DNA from 3 places in the Yimella sp. NH-Cas1 genome. Region 1 is predicted to be linked to each of the others. Evidence: predicted binding sites of a transcription regulator. Region 1 holds the regulator's gene; each other region holds the start of a gene.

What was found. The regulator LexA, encoded in region 1, represses DNA repair genes until DNA is damaged. The targets are predictions, from matches to a motif close to TCGAACANNTGTTCGA.
Region 2: a site for LexA is predicted at 5,927-5,942, ahead of MF407_RS11920 (DUF222 domain-containing protein). Genes of this name have one in related genera too.
Region 3: a site for LexA is predicted at 4,998-5,013, ahead of MF407_RS01615 (HNH endonuclease signature motif containing protein). Genes of this name have one in related genera too.

The regions. Positions count from the first base shown of each region.
Region 1 is NZ_JAKSGG010000003.1:1,763,399-1,773,129, forward strand. It holds gene MF407_RS08810 (serine hydrolase) at 1-50, shown strand, start outside; gene MF407_RS08815 (vitamin B12-dependent ribonucleotide reductase) at 125-2,986, opposite strand; gene nrdR (transcriptional regulator NrdR) at 3,073-3,621, opposite strand; gene MF407_RS08825 (LysM peptidoglycan-binding domain-containing protein) at 4,012-4,392, opposite strand; gene lexA (transcriptional repressor LexA) at 4,725-5,447, shown strand; gene MF407_RS08835 (Sir2 family NAD-dependent protein deacetylase) at 5,448-6,338, opposite strand; gene MF407_RS08840 (hypothetical protein) at 6,576-6,740, shown strand; gene MF407_RS08845 (LysR family transcriptional regulator) at 6,841-7,776, shown strand; gene MF407_RS08850 (ComEC/Rec2 family competence protein) at 7,796-9,731, opposite strand, start outside.
Region 2 is NZ_JAKSGG010000003.1:2,415,862-2,425,592, reverse strand. It holds gene MF407_RS11950 (2-oxoacid:acceptor oxidoreductase subunit alpha) at 1-993, opposite strand, end outside; gene MF407_RS11945 (urease accessory protein UreD) at 1,345-2,034, opposite strand; gene ureG (urease accessory protein UreG) at 2,018-2,737, opposite strand; gene MF407_RS11935 (urease accessory UreF family protein) at 2,742-3,377, opposite strand; gene MF407_RS11930 (urease subunit alpha) at 3,377-5,086, opposite strand; gene MF407_RS11925 (urease subunit gamma) at 5,083-5,703, opposite strand; gene MF407_RS11920 (DUF222 domain-containing protein) at 5,950-7,329, shown strand; gene MF407_RS11915 (NADH-quinone oxidoreductase subunit A) at 7,339-7,722, shown strand; gene MF407_RS11910 (NADH-quinone oxidoreductase subunit B) at 7,748-8,305, shown strand; gene MF407_RS11905 (NADH-quinone oxidoreductase subunit C) at 8,298-8,831, shown strand; gene nuoH (NADH-quinone oxidoreductase subunit NuoH) at 8,831-9,731, shown strand, end outside.
Region 3 is NZ_JAKSGG010000003.1:257,379-267,109, reverse strand. It holds gene MF407_RS01640 (DUF3151 domain-containing protein) at 1-262, opposite strand, end outside; gene fbaA (class II fructose-bisphosphate aldolase) at 259-1,284, opposite strand; gene MF407_RS01630 (alpha/beta hydrolase) at 1,430-2,968, shown strand; gene MF407_RS01625 (DUF6596 domain-containing protein) at 2,962-4,215, opposite strand; gene MF407_RS01620 (YciI family protein) at 4,216-4,572, opposite strand; gene MF407_RS01615 (HNH endonuclease signature motif containing protein) at 5,053-6,522, shown strand; gene MF407_RS01610 (hypothetical protein) at 6,601-6,933, opposite strand; gene MF407_RS01605 (TrmH family RNA methyltransferase) at 6,930-7,637, opposite strand; gene MF407_RS01600 (amino acid ABC transporter ATP-binding protein) at 7,643-8,374, opposite strand; gene MF407_RS01595 (amino acid ABC transporter permease) at 8,371-9,249, opposite strand; gene MF407_RS01590 (ABC transporter substrate-binding protein) at 9,290-9,731, opposite strand, start outside.

The sequences.
Region 1 (9,731 bases):
TGGCTACCAAGGCAGCCGACGAACTGGAGCGATACGCCCGAAAGCGCTGAGTCGCAACCGTTTCCCGACAGACTCACGACATGACGAAGGGCCGCCGGAAAACCGGCGGCCCTTCGCCCTCGGCTCAGCTGCAGCCGGAGGTGCTTCCGCAACCCTCGCAGACGTAGCAGCTACCGGCCGGACGCATCTTCGTGCCACAGGTCATGCACATCGGAGCGTCGGCGGCCTTGCCCTGGAACTTCTCCATCAGCTCGGCCGAGGAGTGGATCTCCGGGGAGACCTCACGCACGTCGGCAGCACCGGCGCCGGAGCTCGCCTGTGCGGCGGACACCTTCGGCGCCTCCTTGGTGGCGGCCGACTGGGAGAAGTTCTCCAGTTCGCCCTCCACGTCGTCGCCCTCATTCGAGGCGTACGAGCCGGTCTCGAGCTGGCGAGCGCGCTCCTCGGCGCTGTGGATCCCCATGAACGAACGGGTCTCGAAGTCCAGGTGGTCCAGCGCCAGGCGACGGAACACGTAGTCCATGATCGACTGCGCCATCCGCACGTCCGGGTCGTCGGTCATGCCGGCCGGCTCGAAGCGCATGTTGGTGAACTTCTCGACGTAGGTCTCCAGCGGCACGCCGTACTGCAGCGCGACCGAGACGGCGATCGAGAACGCGTCCATCACGCCGGCGAGGGTCGAGCCCTGCTTGCCGAACTTCAGGAACAGTTCACCCAGTTCACCGTTGTCGTAGGTGCTGGCGGTGAGGTAACCCTCGGCGCCACCGACCGCGAACGAGGTGGTCTGGCTGCTGCGACGCTTGGGCAGGCGACGACGGATCGGGCGGTACTCGACGACCTTCTCCGGCTCGGCGGCATCCTGCACCGGCTTAGCCTTGGCCTTGCCGTCGGACAGCGGCTGGCCGACCTTGCAGTTGTCGCGGTAGACCGCGAGCGCCTTCAGGCCGAGCTTCCAGCCCTCCAAGTGGACCTCGGCGATCTCCTCGACGGTCGCCGTCTCCGGCAGGTTGACCGTCTTGGAGATCGCACCCGACAGGAACGGCTGGCAGGCCGCCATCATGCGGACGTGGCCCATCGGGCTGATCGCACGCTCGCCCATTGCGCAGTCGAAGACCTCGTAGTGCTCGGTCTTCAGACCGGGTGCGTCGATGACGTGACCGTTGTTGGCGATGTGCTCGACGATCGCCTCGATCTGCTCGCCCTGGTAGCCGAGCTTCTTCAGCGCCCGCGGGATGGTCTGGTTGACGATCTGCATCGAGCCGCCACCGACGAGCTTCTTGAACTTCACCAGCGAGAAGTCGGGCTCGATACCGGTGGTGTCGCAGTCCATCATGAAGCCGATGGTGCCGGTCGGCGCGAGCACCGAGGCCTGCGCGTTGCGGTAACCGTTCTTCTCACCGAGCTCGATGACATCGGCCCACGCCTTGGTCGCGGCGCGGTGGATGTCGGCGTCCATCGTGTCGAGCGTGCGCACCTGGTCGTTGGCGGCCTGGTGCTTGCGCATGACCTTCTTGTGCGCCTCGGCGTTGCGGGCGTAGCCGGCGTAGGAACCGACGACACCGGCGATCTCGGCAGACCGCTTGTAGGCCGCGCCGGTGAGCAGCGAGGTGATGGCAGCGGCGAGGCTGCGGCCACCCTCGGACTCGTAGCCGTGGCCGGTGGCCATCAGCAGCGCACCGAGGTTGGCGTAACCGATGCCGAGCTGGCGGTAGTCGACGGTGGTCTTGCCGATCGCCTCGGTCGGGAAGTCGGCGAAGCAGATGGAGATGTCCATCGCGGTGATGACCATCTCGACGACCTTCTGGAAGGTCGGCACGTCGAAGGTGTCGTCTTCCTTCAGGAACTTCAGCAGGTTGAGGCTCGCGAGGTTGCAGGAGGAGTTGTCGAGCGACATGTACTCCGAGCACGGGTTGGACGCGGTGATGCGCCCCGACTCGGGGTTGGTGTGCCACGCGTTGATGGTGTCGTCGTACTGCACACCCGGGTCGGCGCACTCCCACGCGGCCTTGTTGATCTTGTCGAACAGCTCGCGGGCGTCGACTTCCTCGATGACCTCACCGGTGCCGCGGGCACGCAGACCGAACGGCTTACCGTCCTCGACCGCACGCATGAACTCGTCGCTGACCCGGACGGAGTTGTTGGCGTTCTGGTACTGGACCGAGTGGATGTCCTTGCCGCCGAGGTCCATGTCGAAACCGGCGTCGCGCAGCGCACGGATCTTGTCCTCCTCGCGCGCCTTGGTCTCGATGAATTCCTCGATGTCGGGGTGGTCGACGTCGAGCACGACCATCTTCGCCGCGCGGCGGGTGGCGCCACCGGACTTGATGGTGCCGGCGGAGGCGTCGGCGCCACGCATGAAGCTGACCGGGCCGCTGGCGGTGCCGCCGCTGGACAACAACTCCTTGGAGGAACGGATCCGCGAGAGGTTCAGGCCGGCACCGGAGCCGCCCTTGAAGATGAAGCCCTCCTCCTTGTACCAGTTGAGAATCGAGTCCATCGAGTCGTCGACGGCGAGGATGAAGCACGCCGAGACCTGCTGGGGGCTCTTGGTGCCGACGTTGAACCACACCGGGGAGTTGAAGCTGAAAACCTGGTGCAGCAGCGACCAGGTGAGCTCGTGCTCGAACAGCGTCGCGTCGTCGTCGGTGGCGAAGTAGCCGAACTCCTTGCCGGCCTTGACGTAGGTCAGCACGACACGGTCGATGAGCTGCTTGAGGCTGGTCTCACGGGCCTCGGTGCCAAGTGCGCCGCGGAAGTACTTCGTGGTGACGATCGTGGACGCGTTCAGCGACCAGAAGTCGGGGAACTCCACGCCACGCTGCTCGAAGATCGTCTCGCCGGTCTTCCAGTTCTGCTGAACGACGTCGCGACGCTCCCAGGTGACCTCGTCATAGGGATGCACGCCCGGGGTGGTGAAGATGCGTTCCACCTTCACACCCTTGCCGCTCTTGCGCGTGCGCGAGCGTGCGTTGGTCGTCTCCGTCATGATGCTCCTCCGTGGGCTTCTCGGTGTGATGCCGGTTGTGAATCTGCGTGTGATTGCTTGGAAATCGGTGGTGCGTGTGCCAGCGGTCAGCGGTCGGTCACGGTTCGATCAGTCTGAACCCGACCACCGACAGCCTCGTCGCCTGTTCGAGCTGCGGCTTGGTGACCGGCCCCGTCGGTCGAGCTGAGATCGCGTTCGGCGCGCAACAGGGCGATGGCTGCCTCGAAGTCGTCGAGATCGTCGAACGCCTGGTAGACGGAGGCGAACCGCAGGTAGGCCACCTCGTCGAGCGTGCGCAGCGGGCCGAGAATCGCCAGTCCCACGTCGTGCGCGTCGATCTCGGCCGCGCCGCCGGAGCGGATGCTCTCCTCCACCTCCTGCGCCAGCAGGGCGAGCTGGTCCTCGGACACAGGCCGGCCCTGGCAGGCCTTGCGGACGCCCACGAGCACCTTCTGCCGGGAGAACGGTTCGCTGGCGCCGGACCGCTTGACCACCGTGAGGCCGGCGGTCTCCATGGTGGAGAACCGCTTGCCGCACGACGGGCACTGGCGACGCCGTTTGATGGAGGTGCCGTCATCACTGCTGCGGCTGTCGACGACCCGGGAGTCGTCGTGTCGGCAGAACGGGCAGTGCATGGTCACCTCCTGGTGATGATCCGGGTCGGTTCGGCTCGCAAGGGCATAGGAATGCCCGGGCCACGAGGCCTTGATCGGCCCGATTGGGGATGTTCTTGTGGATAACCGGTGAAGAAGCCCGTCATTTCTGTTGAGATCCTGGGGACCTACATGTGGACAACTTACATCGGTGTAACTACTAGATGTAGGGATGCTATTCCGTTTCGACCCCAAGATGCAAGGTGTGGATCGGAAAGTCTCTCGGCCGGTCCGGCACGTTCACCAAACGTGCTGGTCACGGCGCCGAGGCGTTCGCGACTGGTCGCGACACGCCCGCGAGGCCCCGTGACACACCCGAGCCCCGTTCCCGACGATCGGGAGACGGGGCGCGCCATGTGAGCGAAGTCGTCGTCAGCGAGGAGCCGTCAACGACTGGCCCGGGTGGACATGCAGAGTATTGAGGTCGTTCGCGAGCTGAAGGCGCACGACCGCTTCGGCGACCGGCAACTGCGGGTAGGCCTGGTGCGCAACCTCGGACAGCGTCTGCCCCGGCTGCACCACCAACTGCGTCGTCGACGGCGAGGAGGCGAACGCCCGCCCGGCACCCCAGCCCGCCGCGATCAGGGTGGTGAGCACGAGCACGGCGAGCACGCGACGGCCGCGCATGGTGAGCCGAACCTCGTCCCGGTCGACTCGTGCGACCGGCTGGTTCGACGGCACGAGGGTCAGGTGACGCCGGCGCTGCAGTGTGCGGACCACACGCGGCTGATCCCAGTGAGCAACTGCACTCATGATGTTCTCCGTCCCTGGCGCGAGGCGCCGGATCAAGTTCTCCTTCGCACACGTGTGCGATAGAACGTCTGTACGATGTATAGCACGACTGTTCGAATGATGCGAGACACGCCTCGTACAAATGTTTGAAAACTGTGTCCGAGCCGCATAGCCTCTTTCCATGCTCCGCAGCCTGGCACCGACCACCGACAACCTCCCTCGAAGAGCGCTACACGGCTCGCCGACAGCGGCTTCATCGGTCGTCCAGGATGCATCACCCCGGGCATGCAGGGCCGTACCGATCGACCCGCCCGCACCACCTCACCGACGGCATGACGAAGGACGCAGACGACATGGCCAAGATCCACCAGCTGCCCGACGACGAGGGCGGCGTAGCGCTGACCACCCGCCAGCGCAAGGTCCTCGAAGTGATCCGCAACTCCGTCGACCGGCGCGGCTACCCGCCGAGCATGCGGGAGATCGGTGAGGCCGTCGGCCTGACCAGCCCGAGTTCGGTGGCCCACCAACTGTCGATGCTGGAGCGCAAGGGTTATCTGCGCCGTGACCCCAACCGTCCCCGCGCGATCGAGGTCATCTCCCCCGATCACCAGCAGGACAAGCGGGGCGTGCGTGGCGGTTCCAGCGTCACCTCGAGCGACGACTCCACCATCGACGAGACCGGCGCCGGCGACCAGCGTCCGGCAGCCTCCTACGTGCCCGTCGTCGGACGCATCGCGGCCGGCGGGCCGATCCTGGCCGAAGAGGTCGTCGAAGACGTCTTCCCGTTGCCCAAGCAGATCGTCGGTGAGGGCGACCTGTTCCTGCTCAAGGTGGTCGGTGACTCGATGGTCGACGCCGCGATCTGCGACGGCGACTGGGTCGTCGTGCGCCAGCAGCCGACCGCGACCAACGGCGACATCGTCGCCGCGATGCTCGACAACGAAGCCACCGTCAAGACGTTCAAGCGTCGCGACGGCAAGGTCTGGCTGATGCCGCACAACCCGGCGTACGACCCGATCGACGGTGACCACGCGGTGATCCTCGGCAAGGTCACGGCCGTCCTGCGGCGGGTCTGATCACCGGCGTCGATCGCCGCTCGCGTCCCGGTCGACGTCACCCAGTACGTCCCACACCGCCTCCTGCAGCACCTCGCTCAGGGGGCGGTGTACGTGTCTGGTGGCCAGATGTTCCGCTCGCGACCAACCGGTGTTGACCAGCACGATCGGGATGTCGCGCTCGGCAGCACGCCGCGCGAAACGGAAGCCGGACATCACACCGAGCGAGGATCCGACCACCAGCAGCGACTTTGCCCGCTCGAGACGGTTGAAGCAATGGGCGACCAGATCCTTGGGTACCGATTCGCCGAACATCACGACGTCCGGCTTCAGCAGGTCGCTGCCACAGGTCGGGCACACCACCAGTTCGATGTCATGGATCAGCGAGGGGTCGATGTCGACGTCGCCATCCGGGCGCAGCGGCAGGTCGCGCGCCCTCTCGGCGTCCTGCGCGAACACCGGATTGCGCGTGGCGAACTGCTGCTGGATCCACTCTCGGTCGGCAAGCGCCCGGCAGTTCAGGCAGACGGCTCGCCCGAGGTTGCCGTGCAACTCGATGACATCGCGGGACCCTGCCTGCTGGGCCAGGCCGTCGACGTTCTGGGTGATCGTCGTCTCGAACAGGCCCGCCTTCTCCAGCGCGGCGAGGTGACGGTGCGCTTCGTTGGGCCGCGCCGTCCGGAACCTCTCCCATCCGACATAGGACCGGCTCCAATAGCGTTGCCGCGCAGCGACTCCGGCCCGGAACTCGCTCACGGTCATGGGCTCCACACGGCGTACCCCGTCCGGTCCGCGGTAATCGGGCAGCCCGGATTCGGTGGACAGCCCGGCCCCGGTCATGACCAACACGTCGCCCTCGCGGAGCAGGTGTGCCAGGTGGCTGCGGTCGTCCATCGGACCTTCGTTCTCCATGGGTCGGGTCTGTTCCGAGTTCGAGGCCGCGGCTCATCGAGAGCCGGCGGGCGCATCGGTTCGTACGCTATCGGGGTGGGTCACGCTGGGTTGGCTCGCGGTGATGGGCGACAGCTGTCTCCACGGCCGGACGCGCGAACACGACCGAGGCCCCTTCGCCCCTGATCCTGCCGTTGTTGCTGGTGGTGGCGCACAGGGGCCACCGCCCCGATCAGCCGCGCCGGAGGCGGTGCGGCGGTGGCCTGGATGATGCACTCGGCGCTGCTGGTCGCCATCGGTTCGGCCGTCATGGCCCTGGGCGTCAGGCAAGGATTCGCCGCAGCGTCCCTCTGCCTCATCCTCGGGCTGGCCAGAGCCCAGGCGGGCGCTCGACCGACGTCGTTCGGGCCACGCCCGAGCTGATCGGCACACCGGCGTTCCTGGACCGGTGAGGATCTGCGGCTCGCGCTGCGATTTCATGCTGAGCAGGCGGGTCGGTCGAACGGTTTGTAGGCTGGTGCGCATGATCGACGCTGCCGGCCTCCGGGTGATTCGTGCCATCGCTGACGAGGGCAGTTTCACCGCCGCGGCGTCGTCGCTCGGTTACTCCCAGCCCGCCATCTCCCAGATGGTCCGTCGCCTCGAAGAGCGCTTGGGCACTCCCCTGGTCGAACGACTGGGCCGCAACGTGCGACTCACCGAAGCCGGTGAAGTCCTGGCCCGCCACGCCGGCGCGGTCCTCGGCGCGATCAGCGCGGCCGAATCCGAGGTCGCGGCGATCGCCGGTCTCCAGTCAGGACGCGTCCGACTCATGGCCTTCCCCTCCTCGTCCTCGACGCTGGTGCCGAAGGCACTGTCGCTGGTGAAGAAGCGTTTCCCGCAGGTGCAGGTGAGCTTCGCAGAGGGTGAGCCACCGGAGTCGCTGGCGGCCCTGCGAGCCGGCGAGTGTGACGTCGCTGTGGCCTTCACCTATGACGGGCTGGAGATCAGCAGCGACCACCTCGACGACTTCGAGGTCAAGGAACTTCTGCTCGACCACGTTCGGATCGCCCTGCCGCTGGACCACCCACTTGCTTCTCAGGACAGTGTCGACCTCGCGGCTCTCGCCGAAGCGCCGTGGATCGCCGGTTGTCCGCGTTGCCGTGGACACCTGCTCTCGCTCGCAGCAGCCGCCGGGTATCGCCCGGACGTCGCGTTCGAGACCGAGGACTACGTGGCCGTTCTCGGTCTGGTCGCCGAAGGTCTGGGCGTCGCCCTGGTGCCCGATCTGATCCTGCGGTCGGCACCGAACGCACGGGTCAAGGTGCTGCCCATCGACCCGCCCTCCCACCGCACCGTGTACGCGGTGACGACCCCCGACCTGACCCGCGTACCGGCGGTCGCCGCGATGATCGACGCCCTCGTGGAAGCAGCCGGCGACTCCTCCTGCGTCGGCGACCTGGCGAAACAGCCTGTCTGACAACGCAATCGATAGCCCGTCAGCCGGAGCTGCTGACCGAGACGCCACCGTCCGTATGCGGGTGGACGAACAGCATGCCGTCCTGATCGGTGCGCAACACGGTGCATCCGGCGAGCAGTCGTAACGTCACCGGCGCCGGGTGCCCGTAGTCGTTGTCTGCGCCGACCCCGATCAGGCAGACCCGCGGGCGCACCACCGCCATCAGATCTGCGTCCTGGTTGGCCGAACCGTGGTGGGCCACCTTGAGCACGTCGAAGGATCCCTCCCCCGCGGCCTGGAGTTCCTGTCGGACGGCGCGTCCGGCATCCCGTTCGATGTCGCCGGTGAACAACGCCCGGACGCCCCCGGCGACGACCGCGAGCACCACGCTCGCGTTGTTCTGCACCGATCCGGTCTCGAGTGTGCGGGCCGGCCACAGCACCTTCCCCGTGATGCCAGGTGCGTCCACGCTGTCGCCGCGCCGCACCAACCGCACCGGTACGCGTGCGCGTGCGGCGAGAGCCAGCGTCGGTTCACGGCGTGATGCCTCCTCGTGCGGGCCGGCGTCGTCCTCACCCTCGACGAAGGTCGCGACAAGCTCTCGCACCGTGCGGCCGCTGCGCAGTACCCCGGCAAGCCCATCGACGTGGTCGGCGTGGAAATGGGTGAGCACAACGGCGTCGATCCGTTCGACGCCGAGGCGGCTCAGGCAACTGTCGACGGTGTCGGGTTCGGGACCGGTATCGATCAGCAACACTCCGCCCTGGGGTGATCGGACGATCGTCGCGTCTCCTTGCCCCACGTCACACATGGCGACGGTCCACCCTCGCGACGGAGGTGCGGCGGGCACCGGAACGACGAGGGCCAGCGCGATGACCGCGGCAGCGGCGCCGTGCCACGGTCGGGCCGCGGCCTGGTGCGCCCACCAGTGCCCGGTGGTCAGCACCAGCGCGATGACGAGGACCAGCAGGGCGAGCCCGACCCAGCCTCCGGGCCAGGGCAGCGTTCCATAGGGCAGGTCGGCCCCGAGGTGCGCGATCGTGGCGATTCCCCAGGCCGGGAGACCGGCCACCCAGGCGAGCAACTGGGCGAGCGGCTGCAACACCGGTGCGCTGCAGACGACCAGCACTCCGGCGACCGTCGCGATCGGTACCAACGGTGCGGCCAGGACGTTCGCGGGCACTCCGACCAGGCTGACGCCGGGCTGGAGCAGCAGGGTGAGCGGTGCGCAGAAGACTTGAGCTGCCAGAGGAACGCAGATGGCTTCCGCGAGTGGTGCACACCGTCTCGGGAGATATCGGGCGATGGCATCCGCCCACCGCCGGGCGAACAGCAACAGCCCGAGGGTGGCGAAACTGGACAGGATGAACCCGAAGGAGCGAGCCAGGTGCGGGTCGATCGCGAGCAGCACCAGTATCGCTCCGGCCAGTGCCGGGGCTCCTGCGCGCCGCGACCCGCCGCGCAGCGCCAGCAGCCCGACCACTCCCATCGCCGAGGCCCGCACGACCGACGGTTCGGGTCGACAGAGCATCACGAACAGGGCGAGGCCGAGGAGCGCGAACGGCAGGCGCCATCGCCGCGGAATCCGCAGGTAGCCGGCCAGTCCTTGCACGCACATCAGGACGACGGTGACGTTGCTGCCGGAGACCGCGTTGAGGTGGGTCATTCCGGTGGCCTGCATGTCGTCCTTCAGTTCCTGCGGCATGCGGCTGGTGTCACCGATGACCAGTGCCGGCACCAGCCCGGCGGGGTCGGTCGGCAAGCCCTCGGTGCTGTCGCGCAGACCGGTTCGTAGGTGTTCGACGGTCTCTTCGATCCGTCCTGCCGGGTGGGTGCGCTGCACCTGACGAATGCGAAGGATCGCTCGTACGTCGGCACCCGTCTCGGCGGGTTGGAGGCGTCCCGCGGCGACGACGGTGTCGTGCCAGCGCAGCCGGCCCACGTCCTGCCCGCCGAACGCGAGAATCGGCGTTCGT
Region 2 (9,731 bases), 650 kb from region 1:
GAGGGAGACCGCGAGGCCGATGGTCTCGGCCTTGAGCGCGAGGCCGGGTCCGCTGGTCGTGGTGACACCCAGCGACCCACCGAACGACGCGCCGAGTGCGGCACCGACAGCGGCGATCTCGTCCTCGGCCTGCAGCGTCATGACGTTGAAGCGCTTGAGCCCCGACAGGGTGTGCAGCAGATCGGACGCCGGCGTGATCGGGTAGCTGCCGAGTGTCAGCGGGATGCCCGCACGGTGCGACGCAGCCACCAATCCGTAGGCAAGAGCTACGTTTCCGGTGATGTTGCGGTAGGTGCCCTGCGGCATCGGGGCTGGCGCGATCTCGTACTGGACTCCGAACGCCTCGGTCGTCTCGCCGTACGCGTGACCGGCGTGCAATGCCTTGATGTTGGCGGCGAGGATGTCGGGCAACTTGGCGAACTTGGTGGACAGGAACTTCTCGGTGCCCTCCAGCGGACGCGAGTACATCCACGACAGCAGGCCGAGCGCGAACATGTTCTTCGCGCGTTCCTTGTCCTTGCGGCTCAGGCTCTCGAACTCCTGCAGCGCCTCGACGGTGATCGAGGTCAGCGGGACAGGGTGCACCTGCCATGAGGCGAGGGATTCATCGTCCAACGGGCTGGCGGTGTAACCGACCTTGGCCAGGTTGCGCTTGGTGAACTCGTCGGTGTTGACGATGACCGTCGCGCCGCGTGGCAGATCACCCAGATTCGCTTTGAGTGCAGCGGGATTCATCGCCACGAGCACGTCGGGCGCGTCACCCGGGGTGAGCACGTCGTGGTCGGCGAAGTGCAACTGGAAGCTGGAGACACCAGGCAGCGTGCCCTGGGGCGCGCGGATCTCGGCGGGGAAGTTGGGCAACGTCGACAGGTCGTTGCCGAGCGAGGCCGTCTCGGCGGTGAATCGGTCACCGGTCAACTGCATGCCGTCGCCGGAGTCGCCGGCGAAACGAATGACCACACGGTCGAGTGCTTGGGACTGCTTGCTGCTCACTGGACCCGTCTTCTTCGAGGTTCGCGTTCGCGGAGGTTGGTTCGCGAGTTAGGAGGTGCTAACCCACAACGGTACGCCTGTGTCCGAGAAACACCGGAAACCGTCCGCGTTATGAAATTCCTAACTCAACGTTATACATACGTCGAGGGTGAGTGCGCGGTCGGCGCGGTTCGGTTGGCCCGACCCGGGTCACCTTGGTTCTAGCGCTACGCCGAGGGCCCTCGCAAGCAGCGTCGGGCGATCCGTCGCAGCCGGTGGTCGGACTGCCATGTCGATGCCCGCTCGACCTGGTTCGGTGATCTGGTTGCCGGCAGTCCGAGTGCCGACACCAAGGCGCCGGACGTCGACTGATCACTGCCAGCACGCGAAAACGCCTCGTCGCCGAGGCGATTCGTACGTGCGATGGATTGCTCCGGGGGCAGCGAGTTCGAAGATGGCGGTCGCCGGGGATGGGCGTCGGCCGACGATCGTGACCGTGTCGATCGTGCGGTGCTCGCCCAGATACCCGGGCAGGTCGCGATGGGAATCGTCGAGAACGAGGTGTTCCACAACGGCAGGCCGGGCGGCGTGCTCGATGAGGGTCTCGCAGTGCAGTTCGCCGCCGTGCTCACCGTGCCTGCCCAGACGGACGGCGTCGCGCATGAGTAGTTCGCCTCCTTCGGCCACGGCTGCATGCAATGAGCGGTGCACGATTGCACCGTCGCACACCACGAGCGGTTCACCCCACCAGTGCAGGCTCGCGCCGGATGCGACGGTGAGGCGCGTCGTCCAACGAGCGCTGTGTCCCTGGCCGTCGTACGCCACGGTGGCGGCGACGTCGGTGAGGTCGAGTCGTACACCCTCACCCACCACGACCTCGAGCACGACGTGGTCACCGCCGAGAAGTAGGGCCTCGGTCGCGACCAGGGTGATGCTCAGCCGGTGACCTTGCTGGTGGGTGATGCGCGGCGACAGGACGCCGGTGCGCATCCTCGTCCGGACGGTGTCTCCAGCGGGGTGTACCTCGATGCGGGTGGTGCGCGGTTCAGTGACTGTGGGCACCGGCGCTCGCGTGTTCGTGGGTGGTGCCATCGGCGTGCGAATGCGGAGCCATCGGACCCGGGTCGATCGCCTGGTGATCGCCCGCCCGGTAGGCGGCGAGGGTGGTGAGTACCCAGTCGGTGAGGGACTGCACGGACGCCGGATCGTTGCGCGACAGGGCGATCACCGGTCGGCCGTCGCGGGCTACCTCGCCCTCGTGCCGCATCAGGTGCGCATCGACGCCGACGAACGGCGCGAGGTCGGTCTTGTTGACGATCAACATGTCGGCACGGGCGATGCCAGGGCCGCCCTTGCGGACGACGTCGCCGCCTCCTGCGACGTCGAGCACGAAGATCTGCGCATCGACGAGGGCCGGGCTGAAGGTTGCGGTGAGGTTGTCGCCGCCGGACTCGATCAACACGAGTTCCATTCCGGGGTAATCGGATTCGAGATCCTCGACGGCGGTCGCATTGGCCGTGATGTCGTCCCGGATCGCGGTGTGCGGGCACGCCCCGGTCTCTACGGCACGGATCCGGTCGGCGTCGAGCACGCCGGCGGCGCGCAGCATTCGGGCGTCCTCGTCGGTGTAGATGTCGTTGGTGATCACACCGAGGTCGAGCTGGGTGCTGAGTTCGCGGCAGAGCAGTCCGATGAGTGACGACTTGCCGGTGCCGACCGGTCCGGCAACGCCGAGTCGCATTGCGCGAGAGGGGTTTTCGAGCATGATGTCAGGCACGGAAGAGTCTCCTGGTGTGGGTGGGATGGGCGTGCTGCCATAGCTCCAACAGCGGGGCGGTTGCAGCCGGGAGGTGGTCGGGCGAGGTCAGTTCGCGTACCGCGTCGACCACTTCGTCGATCTCGTCGGCAACGCCGAGCGACCAGCCGACGGTGTCGATCGGGTCGAGTGGCGCGAGTTTCAGGGCGGCGGACGCAACCGCCTGCACCTCGTCATGGCACACGACGCGGGCGGTCTGCTCGGCGTCCAGTCTCCAATGTGCGGCGAGCAGGCCGACGGCGACCGGACGAGGGACGTCCGTGCGGCGATTCCAGCGAGCGTCCAGCCCGCCGCGTACGCCGAGCCGAAGGTAGCCGCGGGCAGCCTGGCAGGACGCCTCGCGCACCACGTGGCTGGGCGTGCGTGCGTTCCAGGCGCTGATGACGTCCTCGACACGTTCAGGGTCGGCGCGGGTCACCACCGCCGTCGCCGCGTCCACCCGAATGCTGGTGCGCAGGCGAGCGACGAGGAAGTGTTCGATCTTGGCCTCGGGCATTCCTGCCAGAAGGGCCGGCTCGAGGGCGCCGGATTGGGTATGGCCGCCGGTGGGCAGACGCGCATCGGCGAGCAGCAGTGCGTGACTGGACATCAGAAGAGTGAATAACGCTGTGCGAGTGGGAGTTCGGTAGCCGGTGACGGCTGCACAACCGCGCCGTCGATCGCGATCGTGAAGGTCTCCGGATCGATGTCGATGCGTGGACAGGCGTCGTTGAGCACCATGTCGGCCTTGGTCACCTCGCGGGTGTTGCGTACGGGCTGGATCTCGTGGCGAAGCCCGTAGCGATGACCGATGTCCGTGGCCAGGGGGCCAACGAACGTGATGCCGTGGGCGGCCTCGGCGGTCAGTGCGGGCCGCATGAGAACGGGTTGCGGGGTCGGGATGGACGCGTTCGGGTCGCCGAGTGCGGCGCGCACGATGGCGCCGCTCTTGACGACCAGAGCAGGGCGGATGCCGAAGAAAGCCGGGTCCCACAGCACGAGGTCGGCGAGCTTGCCGGCCTCGACCGAGCCGACAAGGTGGTCGATGCCGTGCGCGATCGCCGGGTTGATCGTGTACTTCGCCACGTACCTGCGCGCTCGCAGATTGTCTGCCGCGCCGCCGAGGGATCCGACGCGGTGCTTCATCACGTGCGCGACCTGCCAGGTGCGGGTGATCACCTCGCCGATGCGTCCCATCGCCTGAGCGTCCGAGGAGGTCATCGACAGGGCGCCGAGGTCATGCAGCAGGTCCTCGGCGGCGATCGTCGTGGCCCGGATCCGCGACTCGGCGAACGCCAGGTCCTCCGGTACGGACGGGTTGAGGTGATGGCAGACCATCAGCATGTCGAGGTGCTCGGCGACGGTGTTGACGGTGTGCGGAAGCGTCGGATTCGTCGATCCCGGAAGGACATTCGGGTGTGAGGCGATCGACATGATGTCGGGCGCGTGACCGCCGCCGGCGCCCTCGGTGTGGAAGGCGTGGATGGTGCGTCCGCCGATCGCGCGCAGCGTCGAGTCGACGTACCCGGCTTCGTTTAACGAGTCGCTGTGGAGTGCGACCTGCAGACCGAACTCGTCGGCTGCTCGCAGGGCGGCGTCGATCGCGGCGGGGGTCGAACCCCAGTCCTCATGCACCTTGTAGGCAGCAGCTCCGGCCTCAGCCTGTTCGCGTAAACCGTTGTGGCTCAAGGTATTTCCCTTACCCATGAGCAGCACGTTGATGGGCAGGTGGTCCAGGCCCTGCAGCACATTGCGCAGGTGCCAGGGTCCGGGTGTGACCGTGGTGGCCTTGGAACCCTCCGACGGCCCGGTGCCGCCGCCGCCCAGCGTGGTGAGTCCCGCGGCGAGGGCCTCGTGCACCTGGCTGGTCGACAAGAAGTGCACGTGCAGGTCGATGCCGCCGGCGGTCAAGATCTTGTGTTCGCCGCTGATGATGTCGGTCGAGGGGCCGATGCGCAGCGCCGGGTGGACGCCGTCCGTCACGTCCGGGTTGCCGGCCCGTCCGAGAGCGACGATCCGTCCGTCCTTGATGCCGACGTCCGCGCGGACGATGCCGGCGTGGTCGAGCACGGTGACGCCGGTGATGACGGTGTCGGGCGCGCCGTCGGCGCTGGTGGTCGACCCCTGCGCCATCGATTCCCGGATCGACTTGCCACCCCCGAAGACCGCTTCGTCGCCGTAGCTGATCGAGCCGTCAGGTCGTTCGGCGGTGAGGTCGCGTTCGATCTCGATCCACAGGTCGGTGTCGCCGAGCCGCACCTGATCGCCGGTGGTCGGTCCGTAGAGGTCGACGTACTTGCGGGCGCTGATGCTCGTCATCGCGCGTTCTGCTTCACCTGCAGGCCGGCCACCACGCGTTCGCCGCGCAGGCTGACGGCACTCACCTCGCGGGAAACGCCCGGTTCGAATCGGACGGACGTGCCGCTCGGCACATCGAGCCGGAACCCCTGCGCCGCAGCGCGATCGAACTCGAGTGCCGGATTGGTGTCGGGCAGGTGGAAGTGCGAGCCGACTTGGATCGGACGGTCACCGGTGTTCGTGAGGGTGAGCGAGATGCGCTCGTCGGCCGGACGCGGATTGATTTCTCGCTCGGTCTGCGCCGGTCTGGTTGCGCCGGGCGCTTCGGCCGACCCGCCTTGCACGGGATGGTGCAAGGTGACCAGCTTGCGTCCGTCCGGGAAAGTCGCCTCGACCTGGACGTCGTGAATCATCTCGGCGACGCCGTTCATCACCTGGTCGGCCGTGAGCACCTCGCGTCCTTCCTCCATCAATTGCGTCACCGACGCTCCGTCACGAGCGTGTTCGATCACCCAGGTCGACAGCAGTGCTACGGACTCGGGGTGGTTGAGCTTCACCCCGCGCGCGAGCCGGTCGCGGGCCACCATGCCGGCCACGGCCAGCAGCAGCTTCTCGGTGTCGGAGGGCATCAGGTGCATGACGGGTGACTCTGGCAAGCGGATGTGTCAGGGATGTTTCGTGGTCATTCCGGCGGTGGAAAGACTCGGCCGAGAGGTGGCGTGCGTGGTCAGGCGCGTTTGTCAACGGCATGAGTCGCGCTGTGGACAACTGCGTGCTCGGACGGGGGCTGTGGATACCAGCGGGTAGCGAATTTCGTTGTCAGCGAACGAAATTGGGGTATGGAAGGCCTTCCGTGCGGGTTCGAACACCTGTACGATAAGGACATGCTCGAGACCACCTCATACCCCGGCGAAGCAGCCGAATGCGCCTCGGCGGTGTCGGACGTGCTCGCCTCCGTGGAACGGTTGGCGTCGGTTTCCTCGAACCTCACCGATGTCGAACTCACAGCGACCGCGCAGTCGTTGGTGGTGATGATGCAGCAGGCCGAGGCCTCGCTGGTCGCCTTGACGGCGGACGCGATCGGTCGGGGTGTGATCGACCGGTCCACCGCCGCGGACACGTCCCAGTGGGTGCAACGCTTGTCGACCGGTGAACCCGTACACGGGTTGTTGGGCGCGCAGACCCTTTCGGTGGCAGGCCCTCTGGTGCCCGTGGCCTCGACGAACAGCGAACCCACCAGTGACCCGGCCGACGTCGCCGGGGAAGCGGTCGACTCGACCGCGTTGCGGTCGGGGATCGAGCCGGCGCACGCCGCCCGGATCAGCAAACTCGCCGACGCGTGCCGGTCCTCGCTGAATCAGGTGTTGGCGGACGCGGTGTGCACCGCAAGCGTGAACACCACCATCGCCAAGACCGCGCTCGACAACATCGACAAGGTCAAATCGGTGCTGCCCACGGCGGACCGGGGTGAGGTGTTCTCCTGGTTCCTCGGCCTGGAACCCGGGTCCGGCGCCAAAGCAGTCCACGAACTGACCAAACGAATCATGGCGGCATTCGGTGATGAAGTCCTGGACGACACGGAAGACGCCGTCCGGCCACACGAATCATTGACCTGGATGAACCTGCCCGAGGGCATGGTCCGGTTGATCGCGGACCTGTCACCCGACCACGCAGAAATCGTGAAGCACGCCATCGGTGCGTTGTCCGCCCCGGCGCCGGTCACCGATTGCTGTGACGAGCCGAACCACCGCCACAACGAGGGTGCTGCGAAGACGGGTGAACCGGACACTCGGTCCCCGGGTAAACGACGCGCGGACGCGCTACTCACGCTGATCGCCATGGGCGCCCAAGGGATCGACGGCGACGGCAGCATCAAGACGTTCGGTTCGGCCCGGCTGGTCGTGACCATCGACTACGAGGTGCTCGCCAAAGCCCTCGCCGGACTCGGGGTCACCGACACCGGGGTAGGTGTCACCCCCGGCACGATCCGGCAACTCGCCTGCGATGCGGAGATCATCCCGATGGTCCTCGGGTCCAAGTCTCAACCGTTGAACGTCGGACGCAAGGTCCGGCTGGTCGACAAAGAACTCCGAAGAACCGTGATCCATCGCGATGAACAGCGAGTCGACCACACGCCACTGGTGGCGCGCTGTTGGGAACTGCGGGAGGACCTGGCGATCTCGAGCGTGATCCAAGGAGAACGCGCCGGTGCGGGATTCTCCGTCATCCGTGGCGTTCATGGGGATTTCGGGCAACTTGGTTAGTCTGCTCGGGTGCGTTCCGGACTCAGTGGCTACCTCGTGCTCGGTGGGGTCGGTGTCGCCGGAATCCTGCTGTTCGTGGCCGCGATGATCGCGCGCCGTCTGCTTGCGCCGGTTGATCCGAACCCCGCGAAACTGGCGACCTATGAATCGGGCGTCGACCCGGTCGGCACGGGCTGGGCGCAGACCAAGGTCCGCTACTTGGCGTACGCCTTCCTCTACCTGGTGTTCGCGATCGACACCGTCTATCTGTTCCCTTGGGCTCTCGTGCTGCGCGACAGCCGCCTGGGAATGACCAGCCTGGTCGAGATGGGCATCTTCATCAGCGTCCTGCTGGTCGGGCTCGCGCACGCGGCCCGCCGCGGCGTGCTCAGTTGGGTGAACGATGTCGACTGACCTGCCCATGCCCACGGTCGGACCCATGCAGTCGGCCGCGCCCAAGCCGATGCGCATCGTCCTCAACTGGGGACGCCGCTACTCGCTCTGGGTCTTCAACTTCGGATTGGCCTGCTGCGCCATCGAATTCATCGCTGCGTCCATGTCACGGCACGACTTCATCCGGTTCGGTGTCATCCCGTTCGCACCCGGACCGAGGCAGGCCGACCTCATGGTGGTCAGCGGCACCGTCACCGACAAGATGGCGCCCGCGATCCGCCGGCTGTACGACCAGATGCCGGAACCCAAGTACGTCATCTCGTTCGGTGCATGCTCCAACTCCGGTGGCCCGTACTGGGATTCGTACTGCGTCACCAAGGGTGTCGACCAGTTGATCCCGGTCGACGTCTACGTACCCGGGTGCCCGCCGCGCCCGGAAGCCCTCCTGCAGGGAATCCTGGTGTTGCAGGAGAAGATCGCGAGTGAGCGGGTGAGCACGAAAGCGTTGCGTGCCAAGGCTGCCCGGTACGCTGACAACCGCACCGCGGCGAGCGCGCTGCAGCGCCCGGTCGTCAAACCGCCGACGGGCGGCGCGGATGACTGACGAATTGACCACCATCTGCGAATGCTCGGCATGGGTGGAGCAAGCCGGCAAGCTGTGGGCCGAAGGCTTCGACTTCTTCGACTTCCTCACCGCGGTCGACCACCTCGACGACGTCGAGGAGCCGGGCTTCGACGTCGTGCTGCACGTTTACGACATCACCCCCGGCGCCCTGCGTGAAGCCTTCCTGCGCACCCGCGTCCCCGACGGCAGGTCGCTGTCGAGCCTGACCTGGGTATGGCCGGGTGCGGCCTGGCACGAGCGCGAGACTCACGAGATGTTCGGCATCGACTTCACCGGCTTCACCGACGCCTCCGGACGCGGGATGCGTCCGCTGCTGCTGCCGGAAGGTTTCGAGGGCACCCCGCTGCGCAAGTCGTTCGTGCTGGCAAGCCGTGTTTCCAAGCCGTGGCCCGGCGCGAAGGAGCCCGGCGAGGGCGCGACCGCCCACGCCGCGAAAGCCGGTCGCGCGCCGCGTCGCAAGCTGCAACCGCCCGGCGTCCCGGACGAGAGCTGGGGACCCCGCTGATGGACGTCGCGATCGAGGTGATGCTGCGCAGCGCCGCCGTGCTGGCGGCGTTCCTCGTGCTGCCGCTGGTCGTCGGTCAGACCGAGCACAAGACGATGGGCCACATGCAGGGCCGGGTCGGTCCGATGTACGCCGGTGGTTTTCACGGCTGGGCCCAACTGGTCGCCGACGGGGTGAAGTTCGTCCAGAAGGAGGACATCACCCCGTACGCCGCCGACCGTGGAGTGTTCCGAACCGCGCCTGCGCTCGGGCTGGTCAGCTACATGATGGCGCTCGCGGTGATTCCGCTCGGGCCCGGCACGATCGCCGCCAACGTTCCGGCATCCCTGCTCGTGGTGCTCGCGGTCAGTGCGATCGGCACGGTCGGCACGCTGATGGCCGGGTGGGCGTCCGGCAACAAGTACTCCCTGCTCGGCGGGCTGCGCTCGGCCGCCCAACTCGTCTCCTACGAGTTGCCGCTCCTGCTCGCCTGCGCCTCCTTCGCGATGGCCGCCGGCTCGCTGTCCCTGGTGGAGATCGCCCACGCGTGGACCCCCTGGTGGCTGCTGTGGCAGCTGCCCGGAGCGATCGTCTTCCTCATCGCCGCCACGGCCGAGCTGCAGCGTCCCCCGTTCGACATGCCGGTCGCCGACTCCGAACTCGTGCTCGGTCCGTACACCGAGTACACCGGGTTGCGGTTCGCCCTCTTCCTGCTCGCCGAGTACGCCGGCATCGTCGTGATGTCGCTGCTGTTCGCGGTGCTCTACCTCGGCGGCTGGACCGGACCGTTCGACGGCGTCCTCGCCTGGGTCTGGACGCTGCTCAAGGGTTTCGTGATCGCGGTGTTGATCATCTGGATCCGTGTCTCGTGGCCGCGCCTGCGGGAGGACCAGCTGCAGCGGTTCGCCTGGCTCGGCCTCG
Region 3 (9,731 bases), 1.5 Mb from region 1:
CCCACGGCACCGGACCCTGCCCGCGCCAGCCGGACTTGCGCAGCGAGTCCAAGCCCCGGTGGTAGCCGGTGCGCGCGTAGGCGTATGCCTCGATCACCTCGCCGTCGTCCAATGCGTCCTCGGCCAATGTCGCCCAGACCAGCGACGAGGCCGGGTAACCGCGTGCGACATCGCGCACGTCGACGCCGTCGTCGAGCTTCTGGGCGGCCGGGTCGACAGGGAGCTTGGTCTCGGGGATCCCGAGCAGGTTCTCGCCGCTCACTTGTGGGTTCCGGCCGAGCCGAGGTTCTCGCAGGCTTCGACGATGCGCTCGGCCATGCCGGCCTCGGCCGCCTTGCCCCAGGCACGCGGGTCGTACTGCTTCTTGTTGCCGACCTCGCCGTCGATCTTCAGCACGCCCTCGTAGTTGCCGAGCATCCAACCGGCCACCGGACGGGTGAACGCGTACTGGGTGTCGGTGTCGACATTCATCTTCACGACCCCGTAAGAGACCGCTTCCTTGATCTCTTCGGCGGTCGAGCCCGAGCCCCCGTGGAAGACCAGGTGGAACGGCTTGTCCGTCGAGGTGTTGAACTCGGCCTTGACCGCGTCCTGGGCCTTCTTCAGCACCTCGGGGCGCAGTTTCACGTTGCCCGGCTTGTAGACGCCGTGGACGTTGCCGAAGGTGAGCGCGGTCATGTAGTAACCGTTCTCGCCGACGCCGAGCGCCTTCGCAGTGGCGATGGCGTCCTCGGGCGTGGAGTACAGCTTGTCGTTGATCTCGTGGGCCACGCCGTCCTCCTCGCCGCCGACGACACCGACCTCGATCTCCAGGACGATGTTCGCGGCCTCGCACAGGTCGAGCAGTTCTCGCGCGATCGAGAGGTTCTCGTCCAGCGGCACGGCCGAGCCGTCCCACATGTGTGACTGGAAGTAGGGCAGACCGCCGTTCTTGACCCGCTCCGTGGACGCCGCGATCAGCGGGCGGACGAAGCCGTCCAGCTTGTCCTTCGGGCAGTGGTCGGTGTGCAGCGCGATGTTGACGTCGTAGTTCTTCGCGACTTCCTGCGCGAAGGTCGCGAACGCGAGCGAACCGGCGACCATGTCCTTGACCGTCGGGCCGGACAGGTACTCGGCGCCACCGGTGGAGACCTGGATGATGCCGTCGCTACCGGCGTCGGCGAATCCGCGCAGTGCCGCGTTCAGTGTCTGGCTGCTGCTGACGTTGATCGCCGGGTACGCGAAACCCTCCCGCTTGGCGCGGTCGAGCATGTCGGCGTACACCTCGGGTGTTGCGATGGGCATGGGGTCTCTCCCTCGTGTTCGTGGGCGAGCGTGGCCTCCTCGCCCTGCTGCCACGAGTCTGGCACGCTGGTGCGCAGCCGTGCCGAGCGGTCCGAAGAGACCCGGCGGCCACACCCCCTCACCGACGACTCCCGAACGGAGCCCGATGTCCCGCCGCCTGGTTGCGAGTTCGCTCGCTGCCGCCCTGCTCGCCCTCGTGCCGAACGCACTGCCTCGATCGGCCGACGCCGCAACCACACCCGGTCTGCGCTGGGCGAAGTGTGCCGACGTGCGCACCCACCAGTGCGTGCGGTTTTCGGTGCCGCTCGACCGCAACAACCCGGCGGCAGGATCGACCACGATCGCGGTGGAGCGTCGGCGCGCCTCGGTGCCATCGGCCCGGGTCGGGGCGATCTTCGTCAACCCCGGCGGCCCCGGCGAGGCGGCCACCGCGAAGGTCGACGATTTCGCCCGCATGCTTGGCCGGAAGGTCACCGACAGGTTCGACATCGTCGCGGTCGACCCGCGCGGAGTCGGCCGGTCGACCCAGGTCTCGTGCACGACCCGTCCGGGCACCTCGACACCGCCGAGTCTCGAACCCGGTTTTCCGGTCACGGTCGCGGAGGCTCGCGCGCAGATCAGCCACGACGACGCCGTACGGGCTGCCTGCCGGCGCACCGGCGGCCCGCTGCTGCACCACATGACCACCGCCGACGACGCCCGTGACATGGATCAGGTTCGGGCCCTCCTGGGCGACCGGCAACTGACCTTCGTCGGGTTCTCCTACGGCACCGTGCTCGGGCAGACGTACGCGGCGATGTACCCGTCGCAGGTGCGGGCGATGGTGCTCGACGGCGTGCTCGACCCCGTGCAGTGGACGGCGGGATCGCGCTCGCGGTACGTGCCGATCGGTGCCCGGCTGCACACCGGCGACGGCGCTTGGGCTGCTGTGCGACAGGCGTACGCACAGTGCCAGCGGGCCGGAAAAGCGAAGTGCGCCAGTGCGGCCCGGGGCATCGCGGAGTGGAACACGGTGTGGAGCCTGCTGGTGAAGTCGCCGCGCACCGTATGGGGCAGCCGGTTCACCTGGGCGGATCTGGTGACCAGCACGCTCTACTCGCTGTACGACCCCGGCACCGTGCCCGGCGCACTCGACGACGTGCACAACCTCTACCTCGCCCTCACCGGCAAGCAGGTCTCTCCCGCTGCGGCAACGGCCACGGTCGACCGCCAGGCGTCGCCGGCGCGGCAGGGCTTCGGGCTGCCCGGCGAGGTGCTCGAAGTCACTCGGCAGGCGGTGATGTGCTCCGACTCGCTCGACCCGTACGACCGGTGGGCCACCTGGCGCGCGGCCGCGGCGACGCGCGATCGCACCCGTGGCTTCGACGCCGCCGGCGCCTGGAGCAGCTCGCTGTGCACCAGCTGGCCCGGTGCGGGCAAGGGCGCCTATCGCGGACCGTTCGACCGGCGTCCGGCCACGCCGATCCTGTTCATGAACGCGCTTTACGACCCGGCGACCTCGATCGTCGGCGCCCGCTCGGCCCACGCGATGTCGCCCGGTTCGCGGCTGGTCACCGGCAACAAGGTCGGCCATCTGTTGCTCAACGACAGCGCATGCGCCACCCGGATCCGCACGAACTACCTGTTGACGAAGGCCTTGCCCGCCCGGGATGTCGCGTGCACCGACGTCCGGCCGCTCTACTGACCTTCTGGGTCAGCAACGAACGCGAGTCGCTGCTCAAGGTCTGACCGCTCGACATCGTTGGCACACAAGGAGATCGCTTCGCGATAGGCATCCCCGGCCTGCGTCGTTCGCCCTGCCCGGGTGAGGAACTCCGCCCGCACCGCGTGCAATCGGTGGTTGGTCGGCAGTTCGGTCAGCAGACCGTCGGCCAACGCCATCGCGGCGTCGAGGTCGCCCGCTTCGGCCACGGCGACGGCCCGGTTGAGTCGCACGACCGGCGACCCGGTGAGCTCTTCGAGTTGCCGGTAGAGGTCGGCGATCGTCACCCAGTCGGTGTCTTGTGCACGGGCGACCCGGGCATGCTCAGCGGCGATCAGCGCCTGCAGCAGGTAGGACGCCGCGACCGGGCCGTCGATCTCGATCGCGGGTGACGTCTCCCGTCCGGTGAGCGCGCCGAGCAGGTCGAGCCCCTCGGCGATCTCGTGCTGGTGCCAGGTCGAACGCTGCTGGTCGGGCAGACGCACCAACTCACCGGCATCGCCCACGCGTGCGTCGCGCCGGGAGTGCTGCAGCAGCATGAGTCCGAGCAGGGCGGTGAGCGACTGGCTCGCCCGGGCAACCGGGCTGCTCGAACGCATCAACCGCACCAATCGGATTGCCTCACCGGCCAGTTCGACCCGCACGAGGTCGGGGCCGCTGCCGGGTGCGTAGCCGGCGGTGAACGCCAGATAGGCGACTTGGGCCACGGTGTCGAGACGTCCGGGCAGCACCCGGGCGTCAGGCAGGGCGAGCGGGATGCCCGCAGCGATGACCTTCTTGCGCGCGCGAGTCAGCCGCGCCGCCATCGTCGGCTCACTCACCAGGAAGAGTTTGGCGATGTCGCCGGTCGGCACGCCGAGCACGAGCCGGAGGGTCAGTGCGGCGCCTGCCTCGGGCGCGAGCGCCGGATGCGCCGCGAGCAGCACCAGCCGCAGCAGCTCGTCACCACGGTCGTTGTCCTGCATGCGATTCCGTTCGTCGATCGCCAGCAACGGCTGCTTGCGGGCGGCTATCGCCTCGGCCCTGACCCGGTCGGCGATCCGGCGCTTCGCGGTCGTCATCAGCCAGCCGGCCGGGTTGGTCGGAGTGCCGTCTCCCGGCCAGACGCGCGCCGCCTGTTCGAACGCCTCGGCCAGCGCGTCCTCGGCGAGGTCGAGGCGGCGCGAGTGCGCGACGAGCAGGGCCAGCAGTCGGCCCCACTCGTCGCGGTGGATCTGTTCGAGCGACATCTACGCCGAGACGTCGATGTCGACGACCGGCCTGATCTCCAGGCTGTAGCAGTCCGGCAGCAGTTCGCACCACGCCACCGCTTGGTCGAGATCAGTCGCCTCCACCAGGTAGTAGCCGCCGATCGTCTCGGTCGTCTCGGCGACCGGGCCGTCGGTCACCGTCGTCGTGCCCGGCGGCAGATGCTTCGCCTCGGTGGAGGCGTGCAGTTCAGCGCCGCCGGTGATCTTGTGGCCGCGCTCGACCAGCGACTTGCTGAACAGGCTGTACTGCTCGTAGCCGTGTTTGCGCTCCTCAGCCGTCATCGTCGTCCACCAGCGGTCGGCGTCGCCGACGATCAGCACCATGTACTCGGTCATCTCAGTGCTCCTCGACGTCAGGGTGCGGGAATACGAGATCCTCGGGCTCGTGCGCAAACTCCTCGGGTGCCGGCAGCAGAATCAGATACCTGGCCATGTTCGCTCCTTGTTTCGATGTGTTCTGACATCACCATGACGAACGGGCTCGACGAACATCGACAGCCGCGCGAAGAAAACTCGTTCAGTTTCCCGTCGGGCGGATCTCGCTGCCGCAAACGCCGGTGGCGCCGTGCGCGCCACCGACGATCGACCATGTGCCGACGTGCAGCGTTTGCGAGTGGTGTCACTGCCTGTCCACTGCCCACCCAGCCGGCCCTGGTTTACCTGTGGACAAACCAGCCTTCCGGTTAGGGCTGTGGATACCGACGGGTATCGAATTCTTCTGTCTTTCAAGAGAATTCGTTGTGCAAGTCCTCCCTTCGGGCTCGAACAGACGTACGATAAAGGTAGTCCGAAAGCACCTTGGGAGGAGGCACCGGCATGACCACCGACGAATCGTTCGAGGCGTTGTCCGAAGGCATGCACGACTCGTATTCGGGTGAAGCTGCCTCCTGCGCCGCAGTGGTGTCGGACGCGTTGGCCGCGGTGACCCGGCTGGCGCAGTTGACCGACAACCTCACTGATGCCGAACTCACTGCGGCGATGAGATCACTCGCGCTGGTGCACCAACAGACCGAAGCAGCCATGGTGAGCATCGCGTCCGACGCGATCGAGCGTGGTGCGGTGTACCGGTCAACAGCGGCTGATGCGACACAGTGGGTGCGGCGGCTGTCGACCGGTGAGTCCGCAACTGCGCTCCTGAGTGCCGACACCGTCTCTGCTGCAGGGCCGCTCGTGCCGGTCGACGAACCTGACTCCGCCTCCGCCGATGATGTGGACGAGCCGTGGCAGTGCGGTCTCGAACCCTCCCACGCCTCCCGGATCGCGAAGATCGCCGACGCCGTCCGCTCCCCGCTCAACAAACCGTTGGCAGATGCATTGCAGTCGGGGCGGACCAACACCACCATCGCGAAAACCTGCCTCGACAACATCGACAAAATCCGGGCAGTCATCCCGACCGCGAGCCGCGAGGAGATCTACGGCTGGTTGCTTACCCTCGACGTCGGAGCCGGCGCGAAAACCGTCCGGGAACTCACCAAGCGCATCCTCGCCCAGTACGGCGACGAGGTCCTCGACCAGGCTGAGGACGAGCACCAACGCGTCGAATCACTGTCCTGGTCGGACGAACCGAACGGGATGGTGAGGTTCACCGCCGACCTGTCGCCCGATCACGCCGAACAGTTGAAGCAGGCCGTCGACTCGCTCGCCGGACCATCACCGAAATCAGCGTGTTGCGATGATCCGCACCACCGGCACACCCTGGGCCCCGACGGCACGTCACAGAAGACGGGTGAGCCCGACCCCAGGAGCGCCGGGAAGCGTCGCGCCGACGCCCTGGTGTTGCTGCTGGGTCTCGGCGCCGAAGCCGTCGACGCAGACCGGGAGATCAAACACCGCGGATCCGCCACGTTGGTCGTCACGATCGACTTCCTCGTCCTCGCCGGGATCCTCGCCGGGCTCGGCATCACCGACACCGACACCGGCATCACCCCCGACACCGTCCGACAACTCGCCTGCGACGCGAAGATCCTGCCGATGGTCCTCGGATCGAAGAACCAACCCCTCAACATCGGCCGCAAGAAACGCTTGGTGGAAGACGAACTCCGACGAGCCGTGATCCACCGCGACAAACACTGCACCTACGCCGGCTGCGACCGACCACCGGTCATGTGCGACGTCCACCACGTCGAATCCTGGTGGGCCGGCGGCGACACCTCGTTGGCGAACAGTGCCCTCCTGTGCAGCACCCACCACCGCATCGTCCACCGCGACCACCTCACCGCCACCGCCACCGTCACCGACACCGGCGTCACCTGGCACTACGCCCACACCGAGACCGCAGTCGCATAACAATTCCCCTTGGTTCCGAAACGCGCTCGTCCCTCGCGCTCCTCAGCCCAGCGGCAGTGGGGGTCAGCGGCAGGGGGCTCAGCGGCGGTCGGAGGCGACGTACGCCGCGCCCGCGGCGAGCGCTGTGACGGCAGCAACCGAGGGCCACGCGCCGATCTTCTTGGCCAGCGGGTGCGAACCGCCGAAGCCGCCCAGGTACAGAGCGCTCAGCGCGCCGGCGGTGACCGGGCCACCCTTGGCCAGCCAGGTGCGTCCGGCCAGTGCTCCGCAACCGGCCAACAGCACGCCACCCAGCGGGCGGATGCCGCTCTCGCGGGCGACCAGGAATCCGCCGACCAGTCCCAGCGCCACGACCGGCGCGGTGTGGACCTCGGTCGCGGGCAGCAGGCTCATTCCGTTTCGTGCGCTCATGGCTGCACGGTACGACGCGAGTCTGGGCGGGCGATCGGCAGGCTCGGCCGCTGACCCCAGACGTGTCGACGGATCCACGCGTGCATCGCCACCGCCGCCGCCGCACCGGCGTTGATCGAACGGGTGGAGCCGTACTGCTCGATGTGCAGGATCACCTCGCACACCTCGCGCATCGGCGCCGACAACCCAGGCCCCTCCTGCCCGAAGACCAGCACGCACCCGCGCGGCAGGTCGTAGGGCTCGATCGGCACCGAGCCCGGCACGTTGTCGATACCCACCAGCGTCAGACCCTCGGCGGCCGCCCAGTCAGCGAGGTCCTGGGCCGTCGGGTGGTGGAACTCGTGCTGGTAACGGTCGGTGACCATCGCGCCGCGCCGATTCCACCGCCGCTTGCCGACGATGTGGAAAGCCTTGGCGTTGAACGCGTTCGCGGTGCGGATCACCGAGCCGATGTTGAAGTCGTGCTCCCAGTTCTCGACCGCGACATGGAAGTCGTGCCGGGAGGTGTCGAGGTCGGCGACGATCGCCTCGAGGGTCCAGTAGCGGTAGCGGTCCTCGACGTTGCGCCGGTCGCCGTCACGTAACAACTGCTCGTCGTAGGGCGCCTGCACGGCACCGGAATCGTCGACCGGCCAGTCGCCGGGCCAGGGCCCGACACCGATCTCGTCCTCGACCTGGCTGTCGCCCGAGTTCTGCTGAGACACGCGGCTCAGTGCAGCAGACGCGACAGGAACTGCTGCAGACGGGGGTTCTCCGAATGCTCCAGCACCTGCTCGGGGGCGCCGCGTTCGACGATCTGTCCGCCGTCGAGGAAGCACACCTGGTCGGCCACCGAGCGGGCGAACCCCATCTCGTGGGTGTTGAGGATCATCGTGACGCCCTCCTGCTTGAGTTCGCCAAGCAGATCGAGCACCTCCCCGACGAGTTCGGGGTCGAGCGCGGAGGTGACCTCGTCGAGCAGCATCAGCCGCGGGGAGTTCACCAGCGCGCGAGCGATCGCGACGCGCTGCTGCTGACCACCTGAGAGGTCGTCGGGGCGGGCTTTCGCCTTGTGCGCCAGGCCGACCCGCTCGAGCATGCCCATCGCCGCATCGCGGGCCTCGGCTCGGTCGCGCTTGTGCACACGTACCGGCGCGAGCGTGACGTTGTCGAGCACGCTCATGTGCGGGAACAGGTTGTACGCCTGGAAGACGACACCCATCTGGGCACGCACCTTGTCGACATCGACCCGCGGGTCGGTGATGTCGCGTCCGGCGAAGGTGACGACACCGTCGTCGACCTCCTCCAGCAGGTTGATGCAGCGCAGGATCGTCGACTTGCCCGAGCCGGAGGCCCCGATGAGCACGACGCACTCGCCTTCGTCGACGGCGAGGTCGACCTGCCGCAGCACGGTGTGCGCGCCGAAGGTCTTCCGCACACCGTCGAGTTCGAGCAGGCTCACAGCATCCCTCCCGCACCCTGGAAGCCCTGCTTGCGCGCGTACCAGTCGGTGAGCCGTGCCATCGGCACCGTGAGGCAGACGAACAGGAAGCCGGCGACGACGTACGGCGTGAAGTTGAAGTCGACGGCGGTGGAGATCTGGGCCGCCTTGATCGCGTCGACCACACCGAGCACCGCGATGAGACCGGAGTCCTTCTGCAGTGACACGAGGTCGTTCATCAGGGCCGGGATGACCCGACGCACCGCCTGCGGCATCACCACGAACCGCAACGTCTGGCCGTAGCCGAGCCCGAGCGACCGGGCAGCGGCACGCTGCGACGGGTGCACCGATTCGATGCCGGCGCGCAGCACCTCCGCGACGTACGCCGAATAGGACAGCACCAGCGCGACGCCACCCCAGAAGATGCTGGTGTCGGGCAGCCCCTGCAGACCCAGCGCCGGCATGCCGAACCCCAGCAGCAGCAGCAACAGCAGCAGCGGCAGACCGCGGAACAGGTCGGTGTGGACCACCGCGAACATCCGTAACGGGAAGAACACCGGGCCGCGCAGCGTGCGCATCACCGCAAGCAGCATCGAGCACGCGAGGATGACGACGCCGCAGATGAGCATCACCCTGATGTTCAGCCAAAGCCCGCGCAGCACATCGGGGAACGACTCCTTCGCCTTCTCCCAGTTGAAGAAGGTTTCGTGCACGGCGGCCCAGCCCGGGCTGGTGACCAGCAACGTGCCGGCGACACCGAGCACCACGATCGTGCTCAACGTCGCGATGAGCGCGGACCTCCGTTGCCGGCTCGCCCGGTAGGCGGCCCGTTCCCGCTCGACGGCCGACGGGGTCCAGTCGTCCTTGGTCGTTGCTTCGTTCGGGGCAGCGGTCATCGCCGGCTTCCGACGACGACTGCTGGGCGCACGCGGCGGGTCACGACAGCTTCGGCGCGCCCTGCTTGGACAGCCACTCGTCGGCGAGCTGGGTCAGGGTGCCCTTCGACCGCAGCGCGTCGACCGCCTTGGTGACGCACTCAGTGAGGGCAGAACCCTTCGGCAGCACCGCACCGAACTGCTCGGGCTTGTCGGCGGCCTGCAGCTGCCCGACGATCGCGCCCTTGTCGTCCATCTGCGCCGCGGTCATGTAGAACGCGGTCGGCAGGTCGACGACGATGCCGTCGACCTGGTGACTCTTGAGCGCCTGGACGGCGAGGTCGTTGGTGTCGAAGACCGACGGGTCCTTGCTCGGCTTGATCTGGTTCTTCAGCGCGGTGTACGAGGTGGTGCCCACCTGCGCACCGAGCTTGGCGTTCTTCAGGTCGGCGACCGTCGTCTTGCCGTCGATCGGGCTGCCCTTGTAGGTGATGACGACCTGG